Regions from separate parts of the Micromonospora sp. NPDC050276 genome, predicted to be linked through region 1. Evidence: predicted binding sites of a transcription regulator. Region 1 holds the regulator's gene; the other holds the start of a gene.
The links. The regulator HrcA, encoded in region 1, represses chaperone genes, less so after heat shock. The targets are predictions, from matches to a motif close to GGTTNGCACNCTCNNNNNGAGNGTGCNAACC.

Region 2: the regulator HrcA is predicted to act here: its motif matches at 1,741-1,771, upstream of groES (co-chaperone GroES).

What each region holds. Positions count from the first base shown of each region.
Region 1 covers NZ_JBITJA010000021.1:11,465-15,591, forward strand. Annotated here, with positions in the region: gene ACIBF8_RS29485 (16S rRNA (uracil(1498)-N(3))-methyltransferase) at 1-667, opposite strand, end outside; gene dnaJ (molecular chaperone DnaJ) at 669-1,814, opposite strand; gene hrcA (heat-inducible transcriptional repressor HrcA) at 1,890-2,912, opposite strand; gene ACIBF8_RS29500 (DUF4870 domain-containing protein) at 3,138-3,764, shown strand; gene hemW (radical SAM family heme chaperone HemW) at 3,832-4,127, opposite strand, start outside.
Region 2 covers NZ_JBITJA010000009.1:99,967-104,093, reverse strand. Annotated here, with positions in the region: gene ybaK (Cys-tRNA(Pro) deacylase) at 1-372, opposite strand, end outside; gene ACIBF8_RS21150 (methyltransferase domain-containing protein) at 464-1,645, opposite strand; gene groES (co-chaperone GroES) at 1,905-2,219, shown strand; gene groL (chaperonin GroEL) at 2,290-3,930, shown strand; gene ACIBF8_RS21135 (molybdopterin-dependent oxidoreductase) at 4,066-4,127, shown strand, end outside.

The DNA.
Region 1 (4,127 bases):
CGGCCGGCCCGAGGCGTACGGGTCGACCACCGGCCTCCTGGAAGGCGGTCAGCTCGGCCGGGGCGATGCCACCCTCCGGGCCGACCACCAGGACGATCTCCCCAACGGACGGCAGCTCGGCGGTGGTCAGCCGCTCCTGCGCCTCCTCGTGCAGCACGAAGGCGGCGGCGGCACCGGCGATCCGGCGGGCCACCGTGGCGGTGGACTCGTCCGGCGCGCCGGCCACCACCGGCAGCCACGGCCGGCGGGCCTGCTTGGCCGCCTCCCGGGCGGTGGCCACCCACTTCTCCCGGGCCCGTACGCCCCGGTCGCCGCGCCACTGGGTCACCGAACGCGATGCCGCCCAGGGCACGATCTCGTCCACCCCGACCTCGGTCATCGCCTGCACGGCCAACTCGCCCCGATCACCCTTGGCGATGCCCTGCACGGTGACGATCCGGGGTACGGGCGCGTCCGCGTACCCCCGGGAGGTGATGCTGACCTCCAGGCTGCCCCGGCCGACGGCGGTGACCACGGCGGCGGCCGTGCCGCCCCGGCCGTCGGCGAGCAGCAGCTCCTCGCCGACGCGCAACCGCTGCACGGTGGCGGCGTGGTGCCCCTCCGGGCCGTCCAGGGTCAGCGCGTCGCCGGTGGGCAGCGCCTCGACCAGGAACAGCGGCGCGGACACCTCAGGCGTGCCCGTTGAACGCGTCGCGCATCCGGGAGAAGAAGCCGCCCTGCTTGGACAGCTCGGCGACCTCCTCACCGCGGGTCTTGGCGAAGTCGCGCAGCATCTTCTCCTGGTCCGGGTCGAGCTTGGTCGGCGTGCGCACGTCCAGGTGCACGTAGAGGTCGCCACGGCCGGTGCCGCGCAGGTGCGGCACACCCCGGGCGCGCAGCCGCAGCGTGCTGGCCGGCTGGGTGCCGGCCTTGACGTCGACCGTCTCCTCGCTGTCCAGCGTCTTGATGGTGAGGCGGGTGCCCAGCGCCGCCGCCGTCATCGGCACGGTGACCCGGCAGTGCAGGTCGTCGCCCTTGCGGGAGTACACGTCGTGCGGGCGCTCGTGGATCTCCACGTAGAGGTCGCCGGCGGTGCCGCCACCCGGGCCGACCTCACCCTGCTGGGCCAGCCGGATCCGCATGCCGTCCTCGACGCCGGCTGGGATCTTGACGGTCAGCGAGCGGCGGGTACGCACCCGGCCGTCGCCGGCGCAGGTGGGGCAGGGGTGCGGGATGGTGGTGCCGTAGCCCTGGCACACCGTGCACGGCCGGGCGGAGACCACCTGGCCGAGGAAGGTGCGCTGCACCGACTGCACCTCGCCCCGACCGCCGCACGCCTCGCAGGTGGCCAGGTGCGTGCCGGCGGCCGTGCCGGCACCGGAGCAGGTGGTGCAGAGCACCGCAGTGTCGACCGTGATCGGCGCCTCGACGCCGAACGCCGTCTCGTGCAGGTCGAGCTCGAGACGCAGGATCGCGTCGGCGCCCGGCCGGGTACGCGGACGTGGGCCACGGGCGCCACCGCCCGCTCCGCCGAAGAACGCGTCCATGATGTCCTGGAAGCCGACGAACGGCCCGGCCCCGCCGGGACCCCCCGGCCCGCCGGCGCCACCGCCACCCGGGGCGAGCGGGTCGCCACCCAGGTCGACGATCTGCCGCTTCCGGTCGTCCGAGAGGACCTCGTACGCGGCGTTGATGTCCTTGAACTTCTCCTGAGCCTCCGGGTCCGGATTGACGTCCGGGTGGAACTGGCGCGCCAGCTTGCGGTAGGCGCGCTTGATCTCGTCATCGGAGGCTTCCCGGCTCACACCGAGAATGCCGTAGTAGTCCCTGGCCACTGCGTTCCGTGTCCTCATGTTCGTCTCGCGTTGCGCCGGTCGGCGGCCGCAGCCGGCCGCATCGGCCCTGACCAATCAGTTCTGGGCCAGCAACTCGCCCACGTAGCGTGCCACGGCGCGCACCGTGGCGATGTTGCCGGGGTAGTCCATCCGGGTCGGCCCCAGCACCCCCAGGCCGCCCACGATGGTGGCGCCCGGGCCGTAGCCGGTGCTGACCACCGAGGCGGCGCGCAGGTTGTCGAACTCGTTCTCGTCGCCGATCAGCACCCGGGTCGTGCTCGGCTCGGTCTCACCGATGAGCTTGAGCAGCACGACCTCCTCCTCCAGCGCCTCGAGGATCGGCCGTAGCGAGCCTTGGAAGTCGAGCAGGCCGCCCCGGGTGAGGTTCGCGGTGCCGGCGAGGGCGATTCGCTCCTCGTGCCGCTCGACAAGCGTCTCCAGCAGGACGGTGGCGAGCGTGGTCATGGTCGGACGCAGCTCGGGCGGCGCCTCCTCGACCAGCGCCTGCACCAGCGGTGGCGTCTCGGACAATCGGGCGTTGGCGAGCTTCTCGTTGATCAGTCGGCGCAGGTCGGTGACGTTGTCGGCGGACACCGGCCCGGGCAGCTCCACGAGCCGCTGCTCCACCCGCCCGGTGTCGGCGATCATAACGAGCATCAGCCGGGTGGTGGAGATCGGCACCAGCTCCAGGTGACGCACCGAGGAGCGGGCCAGGCTCGGGTACTGCACGACCGCGACCTGCCGGGTCAGCTGCGCGAGCAGCCGGACCGTGCGGTGCACCACGTCGTCGAGGTCGACCGCGCCGACCAGGAAGCGCTCGATGGCGCGGCGCTCGGCCGGGCTGAGCGGCTTGACCCGGGACAACCGGTCGACGAAGAGGCGGTAGCCGCGATCGGTGGGCACCCGGCCGGCGCTGGTGTGCGGCTGCCGGATGTAGCCTTCCTCCTCCAGCACGGCCATGTCGTTGCGGACCGTGGCCGGGGAGACCCCGAGCTGGTGCCGCTCGACCAGCGCCTTGCTGCCGACCGGCTCCTGGGTGGAGACGTAGTCCTCGACGATGGCGCGGAGCACGGCGAGTTTCCGGTCGTCGAGACCCATCCTCCGCACCTCCTGTCGCACGTCGGCCGCCGGCACCGTAGGCCGACCAGACCGTCCTGGCACTCGACTGTAACGAGTGCCAGTCTACGTCGGCGGGCCCGCCGACGCGATGATCAACGGCCACCCGTCGGTGCGGCCCGCGCCACCCCGCTGGGCCGATCGGCCCGCATCGCCGGGCGGTATCGCTCTGGTGCGGCGTTGCCACCGGCCCCTACCGTGACATCCATGACTGAACCTCCTCGCCCTCCCGGCTCGGGTGACCCCGGCAACTACCCGCCGGAGCCGACCTCGCCGGGCCCATCCCCGTCGGCCGAGCCGCCCACCGCACCACTGTCCGGGGCACCCGGCCCGGCCGGCTATCCCCCGCCCGGTGGCTATCCGCCGCCCACCGGTGACCAACCGCCGTCAGGCGGCTACCCTCCGGCAGGCGGCTATCCCCCGCCCGGGGGCTATCCCCCGGCCGGCGGCTACCCGACCGGTGGGGCGTACGGCGGCCCCGGCGGCGGCTACGCCAACAACGAGGACAAGACCTGGGCGCTGGTCGCGCACTTCGGCGGCGCCGTCGGCGCGCTGGTCAGCTTCGGTCCGCTGGGCTTCGTCGCCCCGCTCATCGCCTACCTGGCCCGCGGCCAGCAGTCGCCGACCGTCCGGGCGCACGCCCTGGCCGCCCTGAACTTCCAGATCCTCTGGTCGATCATCGCGTTCGTGCTGCTCTTCGTGAGCTGGTGCCTGCTCTTCCTGCCCAGCATCGCCGTCGTGGTGATCCAGATCCTGTTCGGGATCATCGCCGGCATGAAGGCCAACGAGGGCACCCCGTACCGCTATCCGATGACGGCGAACTTCATCAAGTGACCCGGGCCGGCCGCTCTCCCGGCCGGTCCGGAGCACCGCTGCCCTCGCCCGGGGGCAGCGGTCCTGCTCAGGGCAGCAGGTCGCGCACCACCGCGTCGGCGAGCAGCCGGCCGCGCAGGGTGAGCACGGCCCGACCGGCCGCGTACTCGTCGGCAGCCAGCAGACCGTCGGCCAGCGCCCGCTCGGCGCCGGCCCGGCCGGTGGCGTCGAGCACCGCCAGCGGCAGGCCGCTGGCCAGCCGCAGCCGGAGCATCACGTCCTCCATGTGCGCCTCGTCGACGGTGAGCACCTCGCGGGCCAGTCCGGGCGACGCGCCGGCGGCCAACCGCTGGGCGTACGCCGTGGGGTGTTTGACGTTCCACC
Region 2 (4,127 bases), on a different contig from region 1:
GAGATCCAGCGCGGATTCGTCCAGCACCGTGGGCAACCGCCGACGCTGCCCGAGCGGGCTGATCCCACCGCGGACGTAACCGGTGGCCCGTTCGGCGACCGCCCGGTCGGCCAGCGTGGCCCGCTTGCCGCCGACCGCCGCCGCGAGCGCCTTGAGGTCCAGCTCGCCGGTGACCGGAACGACCGCCACGGTGAGTGCGCCGTCGACCTCGGTCACCAGCGACTTGAACACGCGCTCCGGTGCCACGCCGAGCGCCACCGCCACCAACGCGCCGTAGTTCGGGGCGTCCGGCGCCACCCGGTACGGATGGGTGCGATGCGCGATCCCGCGCTTGACCAACAGTGCCGTTGCCGGCGTGCCCTGTCCCGCCACAGCGACGAGGCTAGTCCACCGGCAGGTCGGGGCGACGTCAGTCGACCGGCCGGCCGCAGCGGCGCTAGTCGGCCGGCCGGCTGCAGCGGCGCTAGTCGGCCGGCCGGCCGATCAGCACGGTCGGTGCACCGTCGACGCGGGTGAGCACCAGGCTCGCCGCCGCGTCGCCGCTCAACCGCAGATCCCGCCGGAGCTGCTCCGGGGTGAGCGCCGAACCCCGCTTGAGGATCTCCACCCGGCCCACCCGACGATCGCGCAGCAGCGCCCGCAGCCGCTTGAGCGAGAACGGCAGCACGTCGGTGATCTCCAGGCAGCGCGCGAACGGGCTGCGGATCGGCTGGTCGGCGTAGAGGTAGGCGATGCTCGGATCGCCCAGGGTGGCGTCCAGGTCGGTGGCCAGTTCGGCGACGAGGTGCGCGCGGACCACCGCCGGGTCCGGGTCGTACAGGTAGCGGCGCGGCGGCCCGACCGGCGCTTCGGCGGCACCCGAGCCGGTGAGCTGGTGGATCCCGGTGCGGAACACGCTGGCCCGGCGGGGCACCTCCGCCAGCGCGCCGCACCAGAGCGCCGCCTCGACCAGGTCGCCGTCCACGCCGACCCACTCCGCCTCCGCGCCGGCCGGGATGAGCGCGTGATCCAGGCCGGGGGCCACCTTCACCACCGTGTGCGGCACCCGCTCGGCCAGCCCGGTGACGAAGTCCCACGGTGGCGAGTAGGCGCGCGGGTCGAAGATCCGCCGCCCGGTGCCGGTCGTGCGACGGGCCGGGTCGCAGAAGACCCCGTCGACCCGGGACACGTCGAACGCGGTCGCGTCGCCGCACTCGACCGTGAACAGCTCGGCCAGCCCGGCGGCCTCGGCGTTGGCGGCGGCCATCGCGGCGGTCACCGGGTCGGCCTCCACCCCGTACACCCGGATGCCGGCGCGGGCGGCGGCCAGCGCGTCGGCCCCGAGCCCGCACCCGAGGTCGGCCAGGGTGCGCACACCGGCGGCGGACAGCCGGGCGGCCCGCCGGTCGGCGACCACCCGGCGGGTGGCCTGCTCCAGGCCGGGGCGGGTGAGGAACATCCCGGCGGCGGCCGCGCCGAACTTGCCCACCGCCCGGTGGCGCAGCTCGGCCTGCGTGAGGGCCGCCGCGGCCAACGTCGGTGGCACCCCGGCCGCGCGCAGCGCCGACGCCGCGGCCAGTGGATCACCGCCGGCCAGCCCGGCCGCCGCCGTGAGCGCGGCCGACCCCTCGGGGGTACGCAGCGCCGCCAGCTGATCGAGATCCACCCGGTCATTGTCCCGGCCGACCCGGAAATCCTGCCTGGCGGGGCGCGACGCGCTGGCACTCTCCTTGACGGAGTGCTAGCCACGGAATAACCTGCGATTAGCACTCTCACCCTGAGGGTGCCAGCTTCCGGGTCTCGCGACCCGGTTGCGCACGCCAGGCGGACCGGCACCCGCGACGACGGCCCCGCCCGGTGGCATGAGGCAGATTGACGCTGGTCAGCCCCGCTGGCCAGCAACGAAACCAGTACCCCAGGAGGGTATGCCCGTGACTACCGCGACCAAGGTTGCGATCAAGCCGCTCGAGGACCGCATCGTGGTCCAGGCGAACGAGGCTGAGACCACCACGGCGTCGGGCATCGTGATCCCCGACACCGCCAAGGAGAAGCCGCAGGAGGGCACCGTCCTCGCTGTGGGCCCGGGGCGCGTCGACGACAACGGCAACCGGGTTCCGGTTGACGTTCAGGTCGGCGACACCGTCCTCTACTCGAAGTACGGCGGCACCGAGGTCAAGTACGCCGGCGAGGAGTACCTGGTGCTCTCCGCCCGCGACGTCCTCGCGGTCATCGAGAAGTAAGCAACCGATCAGTGCCACTGCCCCGGTCCGGCTCGCCGGGCCGGGGCAATGGCGCTTCGAAGGGACATTAATGGCGAAGATCCTGAGCTTCTCGGACGACGCCCGACACCTGCTGGAGCACGGTGTCAACGCCCTCGCGGACGCGGTCAAGGTCACCCTCGGACCGCGCGGGCGCAACGTCGTCCTGGACAAGAAATTCGGTGCGCCGACGATCACCAACGATGGTGTGACCATCGCCAAGGAGATCGAGCTCACCAACCCGTACGAGAACCTTGGCGCGCAGCTGGTCAAGGAGGTGGCGACCAAGACCAACGACGTCGCCGGCGACGGGACCACCACCGCGACCGTGCTGGCCCAGGCCATGGTCCGTGAGGGTCTGCGCAACGTGACCGCCGGGACCAACCCGGCCGGCCTCAAGCGGGGCATCGACGCGGCGGCCGTCAAGGTCTCCGAGGCGCTGCTCGGCCGGGCCGCCGAGGTCACCAGCCAGGAGTCGATCGCGAACGTGGCGACGATCTCGGCACAGGACTCCACCATCGGCGATCTGATCGCCGAGGCGATGGAGCGGGTCGGCCGCGACGGTGTCATCACCGTCGAGGAGGGCTCGATGCTCACCACCGAGCTGGACGTGACCGAGGGTCTCCAGTTCGACAAGGGCTTCATCTCGCCGAACTTCGTCACCGACCTGGAGGGTCAGGAGTCCGTCCTTGAGGACGCGTACATCCTGGTCACCACCCAGAAGATCTCGGCGATCGAGGAGCTGCTGCCACTGCTGGAGAAGGTCCTGCAGAACAGCAAGCCCCTGCTGATCATCGCCGAGGACGTGGACGGCCAGGCGCTCTCCACCCTGGTGGTCAACTCGCTGCGCAAGACCCTCAAGGTCTGCGCGGTCAAGGCACCGGGCTTCGGTGACCGGCGCAAGGCGATGCTCCAGGACATCGCGATCTCCACGGGCGCCGAGCTGGTCGCCCCGGAGCTGGGCTACAAGCTCGACCAGGTCGGCCTGGAGGTGCTCGGCACCGCTCGGCGCGTCGTGGTCGACAAGGAGAACACCACGATCGTCGACGGCGGTGGCCAGAAGGCCGACGTCGCCGACCGGGTCGCCCAGATCCGCAAGGAGATCGAGGCCTCCGACTCCGACTGGGACCGGGAGAAGCTGGCCGAGCGGCTGGCGAAGCTCTCCGGTGGCATCGCCGTCATCAAGGCTGGCGCGGCCACCGAGGTCGAGATGAAGGAGCGCAAGCACCGCATCGAGGACGCCATCGCGGCGACCAAGGCTGCGGTCGAGGAGGGCACCGTGCCCGGCGGCGGCGCCGCCCTGGTGCAGGTCCTCTCGGTGCTCGACGACGACCTGGGTTTCACCGGTGACGAGAAGGTCGGCGTCTCGGTCGTCCGCAAGGCGCTCGTCGAGCCGCTGCGCTGGATCGCCCAGAACGCCGGTCACGACGGCTACGTCGTGACCCAGAAGGTCGCCGACCTGGAGTGGGGCAACGGCCTCGACGCCGCCAAGGGCGAGTACGTCGACCTGGTCAAGGCCGGCATCATCGACCCGGTGAAGGTGACCCGCAACGCGGTCACCAACGCCGCCTCGATCGCCGGTCTGCTGCTCACCACGGAGAGCCTCGTGGTCGAGAAGCCGGAGCAGGCCGAGCCAGCCGCCGCCGGCGGCCACGGCCACGGTCACGGCCACCAGCACGGCCCGGGCTTCTGATCCGGTAGCGACACCCGTTCCGGGGCACACCGCCGTACGGCGGTGTGCCCCGGCTCGTTCTTGCGGGTCCACCCGGGTCTTACCGAACGCTGACGTTGTTGGCGACCGGGCGAGATGATCGCGCACACTGGGCCGATGAGCACCACGTCACGGCGATACGCCGCGTTGGCCGGGATCACCGCCGCCGCCGTCGCGAT